2 regions of the Leminorella grimontii genome follow, and region 1 is predicted to be linked to the other one. Evidence: predicted binding sites of a transcription regulator. Region 1 holds the regulator's gene; the other holds the start of a gene.
The links. The regulator sigma-54, encoded in region 1, starts transcription at its own class of promoters, with help from an activator protein. The targets are predictions, from matches to a motif close to GTTGGCACANNTTTCGCTNT.
Positions count from the first base shown of each region.

Region 2: a site for sigma-54 is predicted at 2,263-2,282, ahead of glnK (P-II family nitrogen regulator). Genes of this name have one in related genera too.

Region 1 is NZ_CP146357.1:3,314,561-3,318,740, reverse strand. Features, by position in the region: gene rapZ (RNase adapter RapZ) at 1-622, opposite strand, end outside; gene ptsN (PTS IIA-like nitrogen regulatory protein PtsN) at 792-1,328, opposite strand; gene rpoN (RNA polymerase factor sigma-54) at 1,349-2,785, opposite strand; gene lptB (LPS export ABC transporter ATP-binding protein) at 2,810-3,535, opposite strand; gene lptA (lipopolysaccharide ABC transporter substrate-binding protein LptA) at 3,582-4,100, opposite strand; gene lptC (LPS export ABC transporter periplasmic protein LptC) at 4,090-4,180, opposite strand, start outside.
Region 2 is NZ_CP146357.1:1,304,248-1,308,427, reverse strand. Features, by position in the region: gene tesB (acyl-CoA thioesterase II) at 1-463, shown strand, start outside; gene amtB (ammonium transporter AmtB) at 540-1,823, opposite strand; gene glnK (P-II family nitrogen regulator) at 1,863-2,201, opposite strand; gene V8L73_RS06365 (hypothetical protein) at 2,549-2,764, opposite strand; gene V8L73_RS06360 (SmdB family multidrug efflux ABC transporter permease/ATP-binding protein) at 3,185-4,180, opposite strand, start outside.

The sequences.
Region 1 (4,180 bases):
ACGCGGCTACCGGCTTGTCGAGCCCGGTCATTGGGCGAAGCTTGGGATCCCAGTGGGGGTTAGGCAGGAAGCGCACGTCAAACACGTAGTCGGCGTCGATGGGGATGCCGTGCTTAAAGCCGAAGGATTCAAACACCATCGTCAGCTCGCGTTCGCGCTTGCCGAGCAGGCGGGCCCTGAGCATTTCGGCCAGTTCGTGTACGGACATTTCGGCCGTGTCGATAATCAGGTCGGCCCGCGAACGCAGAGGCTCAAGCAGGGCGTCCTCTTCGTCAATAGCGCTCTCAAGCGACAGGTTTTTATTCGACAGCGGATGCAGACGACGGGTGTCGCTGTAGCGGCGGATAAGCGTATTACGGTCGGCGTCTAAAAACAGAAGCTGGGGCGTGAAGTCGCCGGGCAGGCCGTTGAGCACCTCTTCCAGGATCTCTGGCGTTTCAGGCAGGTTTCGTACGTCAATGCTGACGGCGGCGGACGTTTCTCGCTGAGAGAGCGTTTCCGCCAGCTGCGGCAGTAGCACCACAGGCAGGTTGTCGACACAGTAGAACCCCATATCCTCCAGCGCACGGAGCGCGACGGATTTACCCGAGCCGGAACGGCCGCTGACAATCATCAGCACCATGTTACTCTTCCCCTTAGTGATCGTAATACGAGGTTAATCTACGGTCGGCTGTGCTATCGCTCATCGCCGCAGGATAATTCGTTTGCCTTCATTGGCACTGTATACGTATATAGCGATAACGTTTTCACTCTACATGACAAAAGCAACTTTATGCCATCATTTTGTGTCATTACTTCTCATCATGCGATTCATCAACGGACGAATCTTCTTCAGGCTTCGGCGCTTCTTCCTGAGCGTCCGTCGCACCGGCCAGCAGCTGGTACAGCTCTTCGTCCGTCTGTGCGATGCGCAGCTGGCGGCACAGGGTTTTATCGCTAAAACGTTGGGCAATTGCTGACAGCGTTTCCAGATAGCTTTGGCACTCGCCCTCAGGCACTAAAAGCGCGAACAGGATGTCGACCGGCTGGTTATCCGCCGCGTCGAAGCTAACCGGTTGCTCAAGCGTAATAAATACGCCAACGGCGCGGGTGGTGTCTTCTTCCAGCTTGCCGTGAGGGATTGCGACGCCTGCGCCGATGCCGGTTGTGCCCATGCGCTCACGGCTGAGGATAGCCTCAAAAACGGTGGCGACAGGGATATTTAGCTGCTCGGCGGCCAGCTCGCTGATAATTTCCAGCGCGCGCTTTTTGCTGGAACAGTGAACCGCGCAGCGCGTGCTTTCAGGCTTGAGAATGGCGCGTAGTTGTGTGGTGGATAGCGTGCTCATCATTTATAGCAACCGTTGGCTCAAACCAGCTGCTTACGCAGGTTTGAGGGAGGAATGGACAACGACTCTCGGTATTTTGCCACGGTCCTTCTGGCGACCATAATTCCCTGTTCCGTTAGCATATCGGCGATTTTACTGTCGCTGAGCGGCTTGGAGGGATTCTCGGCCGAGATCATTTTTTTCACCAGCGCACGGATGGCGGTAGAGGAGGCTTCGCCGCCGCTTTCGGTGCTCACATGGCTGGAGAAGAAGTATTTTAGCTCAAAAATGCCGCGCGGGCTGTGCAGATATTTTTGCGTAGTCACCCGTGAGATGGTGGACTCGTGCATATCAACGGCCTGGGCGATGTCTGCTAAAACCATGGGCTTCATAAATTCCGGCCCTGACTCGAAGAAGGCCTCTTGGCGCTCCACGATGCATTCCGTTACCCGTAGCAGCGTATCGTTACGGCTTTCCAGGCTTTTTATCAGCCACTTTGCGTCCTGCAAATGGCTGCGGATATACTGATTATCGCTGGCGTTATGCGTGTTGGTCATGGCGGCGTAGTGCTGGTTGATGCGAAGCCGCGGAACGCTTTCCGTATTGAGCTCCACGCACCATTTCCCCTGAATTTTACGCACTAGGACGTCGGGAATGACGTATTCCGATTCGCTGGCGTATATCGATTGGCCGGGGCGCGGATCGAGGCTTTGAATAAGCTGCATCGCTTCTTTTAGCAACGATTCGCTGATTCGAGTCAGTTTTAGCAGCGTTCTAAAGTCGTGATTGCCCAGCAGGGTCAAGTGCTCTGAAACGATCTCACACGCCTGCGTAAGCCCCGGGGTGTTTTTATCCAGCTGGGATAGCTGCACCAGCAGGCATTCGCGCAGGTCGCGCGCGGCGACGCCGACCGGATCGAAGCGTTGAATGCGCTTAAGCACCGCCTCAATTTCTGCGATGTCTACCGCTTCATCTTCCTGCCCCAGGCTTTCGGCGATGTCTTCCAGCGGGACGGTAAGATAGCCCGCATCGTCGACGGCGTCGATGATGGCGACGGCGATAGCCTTATCCAGCTCGGTAAAGGGGGTGAGATCCATTTGCCATATCAGATGGTCCTGAAGCGTCAGCGTGGTCTCGCCCTGAAAGACGGGCAGCTCGTCGTCCCCGTAGTCGTTGCGGGTGCCGGAAGGCGTACCTGCGGTGTAGATTTCGTCCCAGGAGGCGTCCAGCGGGAGGTCTTCGGGAATATCCGACTGTTGCAGCGCGTCGCTGGTGTCAATATTCTCCATCTCGGGCTCTTCGCGCGCGTCGATTTCGTCGTGGGCGTCAGCCTGTTCAAGCAGCGGGTTGCTCTCCAGCGCGGTTTGAATCTCCTGCTGTAGCTCAAGCGTCGACAGCTGCAGCAGACGAATGGCCTGCTGTAGTTGGGGCGTCATGGTTAACTGTTGGCTTAGCCTGAGCTGTAAACCTTGCTTCATAGTACCGCTTTACGTCTCTTTTGCTTAAAGTCTGAACTCGTTGCCCAGATAAACGCGCTTAACGTGTTCGTCTTCCAGAATAGAAGAAGGCGTACCGTGCGCAATCAGATGGCCTTGGCTTACGATATAGGCGCGTTCGCAGACGTCCAGCGTTTCGCGAACGTTGTGGTCCGTTATTAGTACGCCCAAGCCGCTGTCGCGCAGGTGCTCGATGATCTTTTTAATATCAATGACGGAAATCGGGTCAACGCCGGCGAACGGTTCATCCAGCAGGATAAACTTGGGGTTGGCGGCCAGCGCGCGGGCGATCTCTACCCGACGGCGTTCACCACCTGACAGGGACTGCCCCAGATTCTTGCGCAGGTGATCGATATGAAACTCTTCCAGCAGCTCGTTGGCGCGGTCTTCGCGCTGTTGGCTGTTTAAATCGTTACGAATCTGAAGCACTGCCATCAGGTTATCGTAGACGCTCAGACGCCGAAAAATAGAGGCTTCCTGCGGCAGGTAGCCAATGCCGCGGCGGGCGCGGGCGTGCAGCGGCAACAGGCTAATGTCTTCACCGTCGATAGCGATAGAGCCTGCGTCGCGCTGCACGATGCCGACGACCATATAAAAGGTCGTTGTCTTTCCCGCGCCGTTAGGCCCCAGCAGGCCAACGATTTCGCCGGAGTTGACCGTCAGGCTGACGTCTTCTACGACGCGGCGGCCTTTGTAGGCTTTTGCCAGATTCTCTGCTGTTAGTGTTGCCATGCGTTATCGTTTACTCTTCTTTTCGTCACGCGCAAGCGCGCCATGGTTAATTCTTTTTCTGCAGCTGGGACGGCACCAGAATGGTGGTGACGCGCTTGCCTTTGTTACTAAAGGCTTCCATCTTCTGCTCTTTAACTTTATAGGTGATTCGGTCGCCCTGTACGTTGCTGTCCAGCTGTTCAAGGTAGGCGTTGCCGGTCAGGTCGACAAAGTCGGTCGCCAGCTCATAGCGCAGCTTCTGACCGTGCCCCTTCACCGGCTTGCCGTTGTCTTGAAGCTGGTAAAAGGTCACCGGATTGCCGAAAGCTTCCACGACCTCTTTGCCTTTCTCGTTTTCAGGGCGGGTTACAACGACTTTGTCTGCGCGAATGTCGATAGAACCCTGCTTGACGACCACATCACCGGTAAAGGTAACGACGTTACCCGTCATGTCCAGCGACTGTTGGGCTGACGTAATGTTGATCGGCTGGTTTGTGTCGTCCTTTAGCGCAAACGCCGACGTGCTGGTCAAAAGCAGTGCGGCGGCAACAAGCGCCGAGCGTCCGACGTTAGGGTTACGGTGCATTTTTGTTACCGGCTTTTGGTTGAACTTCATAATAGGTTTTTACCTTTTCAATCAGCTTAGCTGTTTTACTGCGCAGGTTT
Region 2 (4,180 bases), 2.0 Mb from region 1:
GAAGATGGCCCACCTGCTGCCGGGGGGGCTTAATAGCCCGTTCTGCCAGGAGATGCCGATTGAAATCCGGCCGGTGAAGTTTTACCCGCTGCACAAAGCGGAAATCGACAAGCCGGTCAGATACGCGTGGTTTAAGGCTAACGGCGCGATGCCGGATGACCCGGGCGTTCATAAATACCTGTTGGGCTACGCCTCCGACTTTCACTTTCTGCTAACCGCGCTTCAACCTCACGGCGCGGCGCTGTTCCAGCCGGGTATGCAAGTAGCCACTATCGATCACTCTATCTGGTTCCACCGTCCGTTCCGCTTTGACGACTGGCTGCTTTACGCCGTCGACAGCCCCTCGGCCAGCGGCGCGCGCGGCTTTGTTCGCGGGCAGTTCTTTACTCGTCAGGGCCTGCTGGTCGCCTCTACCGCGCAGGAAGGGGTAATCCGCCTCCATCAGGAAGACGAATTCGAGTAAATCCTCCCGCATTGCGTTAAATATAAAAATGACCCCGGGCAAGACGCTCGGGGCCATGGGGAAAGTCCGAAATACGTTACGGGTTGTAAGCGCTTTCTCCGTGGCTGTTGATGTCCAGCCCCTCCCGTTCCGTCTCTTCCGAAACCCGCAGCCCCAAACAGATGTCGGCCACCTTATAGGCTACGAGAGCCACGATGCCCGACCACAGCAGGCACACCACCACGCTTGCCGCCTGCACGCCAACCTGTTTAAGCATCGTCACGCCCTCGGCATAGCCCGTTCCGCCCAGCGCCGCCGACGTCAGAATGCCCGTACCGATGCAGCCAACGATCCCGCAGACGCCGTGTACGCCGAAGACGTCACAGGTGTCGTCGGCCTTAAGCCAGGACTTAAGCACCACGACGCCCCAAAGTCCGGCAATTCCGGCTACGACACCCAGCACCAGCGCGCCGCCGATGCCGACGGACCCGGCAGCGGGAGTGATAGCCACCAGCCCTGCAATGCAGCCCGAGCAGGCGCCCAGAAGTGAGGGCTTACCGCGCAAAGCCCACTCGGCCCCGAGCCAGCCCAGCACGGCGCCCGCCGTCGCAATCACGGTGTTGATAAAGGCCAAAGCGGCGATTTCGTTAGCGCTGCTAGCGGAGCCGGCGTTAAAGCCGAACCAGCCGATGTAGAGGATGGCCGTGCCGACAAACACCATCGGCAGGCTGTGCGGCTTAAACGCCTCGCGGCCGATACCCTTGCGTTTACCCAGCATGTAAGCGCCTACCAGCGCCGCAATAGCTGCGTTGATGTGCACCACCGTGCCGCCCGCAAAGTCAATGGCCCCTAATTTAAACAGGTAGCCGCCGCCCCACACCATGTGCGCCATCGGTACGTAAGCCAGCGTGAACCAAATCAGGACAAAAAGCAGCACCGCCGAAAATCGGATCCGCTCGGCGAATCCCCCGACGATGAGCCCCACGGTGATACAGGCAAATGAGCCCTGAAACGCCACGTGAATAAGCTTATAAAAGGTTCCGGTGACGTCAGTAAGCTGAACGTCCTTAAGCATCACGCCGCTCAGGTTGCCAATAATGTCGTTGCCTTCGCCAAAGGCCAGGCTATAGCCGTAAACCACCCACAAAACGCTGACTAAAGAGAAGGTCGCAATGACCTGGGTCAGCAAAGAAAGTACGTTTTTCGCCCGCAGCAGGCCGCCGTAAAACAGCGCAATGCCGGGAATGCTCATAAACAGCACCATTGCGGTGCTTATCATCATAAAGGCGTTATCCGCCTTATCTGCTGCGGTCTGCGCCGCCGCAACGCCGGGCAGCAGAATCAAGAGGCCGACCGCAGTACGGGATAAATATCGTTTCATTGCCTTCTCCCCTTCCAAAATGATGCTGACGGACCGATATCACAACGCGCCTTCGTCCGTTTCGCCGGTGCGAATGCGTACTACCCGCTGTAGTTCGGTTACAAAAATTTTTCCATCGCCGATCTTGCCCGTATAGGCTGCTTCAGTAATGGCGGCGATGGCGTTATCCACCTGCTCGTCCGTCATCGCAATATCAATCTTTACTTTTGGTAGAAAGTTGACGCTGTACTCCGCGCCGCGGTAAAGCTCCGCATGGCCTTTCTGACGGCCGAATCCCTTAACTTCAGTGACGGTTAACCCTTGAATGCCGATAGACGATAGCGCCTCCCTGACGTCCTCCAGCTTGAAGGGTTTTATAATGACGGTTACCAGTTTCATCGCTCTCTCCCCCTAAATTAAGAAACCACCTCCCGACGGAATCTCGCCCGTCATAAGAAGATGAGCAATTTGCGTGCCAGCATGGGAGAGCGCTAACGTTGGCAAAGACAGAAAGGAGAATGCCGAACATATAACAAATTGATAACTTTTGTGTTTATTAATCAAACAATCACGGAGGGGAACGTTTTATTTTTTGAATGACCGCGGTAAGGCAAGAACAATGCGCCAACGGCGTGCGTTGTTTTTCGTGCAGGCACCGAAACGGTGCACGTAAAAAACCCGGCGACAGAGGCCGGGTTTTGTTCAGGACGCTAGAAACGCATAGGGCTTAGACGCCCATTCGCGAACTACTTCGCGGCGGGCTGCTGTGCTTCCTGCTGGGCAGGTTTTTGAGCTTCGGCTTTTTTCTTGGCGTGTTTTTTATGCTGCTTGGTTTTATCTGCCGTCTTGTGCTGGGCCGCTTGCTGGCCTTCAGCGGCCGGAGCGGTGGCGGTTTCCGCAGCGAAGACGGAACTGGACAGAACGAACAGTGAAGCAACGGCTAACGGTAACAGCTTTTTCATGGATTTATCCTCAAGGGAATATGTTTTGTTTGCGACGCGGGATTTCTCCCGCGCTAACGTCTGATTTAGCGCCACATACGTTTTCGTTAAATCTGAAATAGAGAATAGCGCTCGGACTGTCAGAGAGGGTCAAAATAAAGTAATTTCGATGTAAATAATTTGTAAGATAAAGACTGCGTTTATTGAGGAATAAAAAATAATAAAATTCAATGAATAACGAAATCATTTACGTCGTAGCGGTACTTAAAAACGATCGTTGGCATAACCTGACGTGCCTCTGCCTTTAGTTATTATTTGAAAATAAAAGAAAAAGCGTTGCTCATAAAACACTCAAATTGTAACAACGATTATACTTTGTCGATAATTTATTTTTTAACTTGTATAGAAAAGGCATTGAAAACGTGCAGTTATCTCGTTCTCTCACGCCGTAAAGGCCGGCTCATCCAGCGCCGTTGCCGCCAGCTGCAGCTGGTGCATTTGATAATAACGTCCCTTATTTTCCAACAGCTGGGCGTGAGTACCGGATTCAACCACTTCACCGCGATTTAGCACCACGATGCTGTCGGCGTCGACGATGGTAGAAAGCCTGTGGGCAATAACGACCAGCGTCGTGCGATGCCTAATCGCGTTCAGCGCACGATGAATGGCCCGCTCGGTCCCCGAGTCGATATTGGCCGTCGCTTCATCCAAGATCAGCACCTGCGGCGTTTTTATCAGCACTCTGGCCAAAGCCAGCAGCTGCTTTTGGCCTACGGAAAGATTGTTGCCCTGCTCGCCTAATACCGTATTGAGCCCCTGAGGCAGCTTTCTCACTAAATCGCCCAGCTGCGCCAGTTCCAATACCTCCCACACGCGAGACTCGCTGACCTCCCGCCCCAGCGCTACGTTGGCGTAAACCGTATCGGCCAGCACGATCGGGTCCTGCTGCACCATCGCCACACCGTCGCGAAGCGTGCGGTGGCTCAGGCTCGCAAGCGGTCTGCCGTCAAGCTTAATCATCCCCTCGTATATAGGGTAATATCCCATCAGCAGGTGGGCCAGCGTGCTTTTTCCGCTGCCGGTATGCCCTACCAGCGCCACAAAGTGGCGAGAAGGAATAGACAGGTTAACGTCTTTAAGCACTGGCTTTTCCGCATTATAGGCAAAGTTCAGGCCACAAACGGCAATTTCGCCGGAGGACAGCGGCCTGTCGTCATCACCATAACGCTGCCGTTCGCCGTCCATCAGCTCAAAGATGCGCTCGCCGGCCACCACGGCCTGCTGCAACATGGCCTGCTGAGAGGCCAGCTCAATTAGCGGCTCATTCAGACGAGAAAGGTAGTTGATAAAGGCATAAAGCACGCCGACGCCAATGCTGCCCTCTGGGCTTAGCCCAAACGTCAACAGCAGCCCGCTCAATATGGTCGCAGATATCAG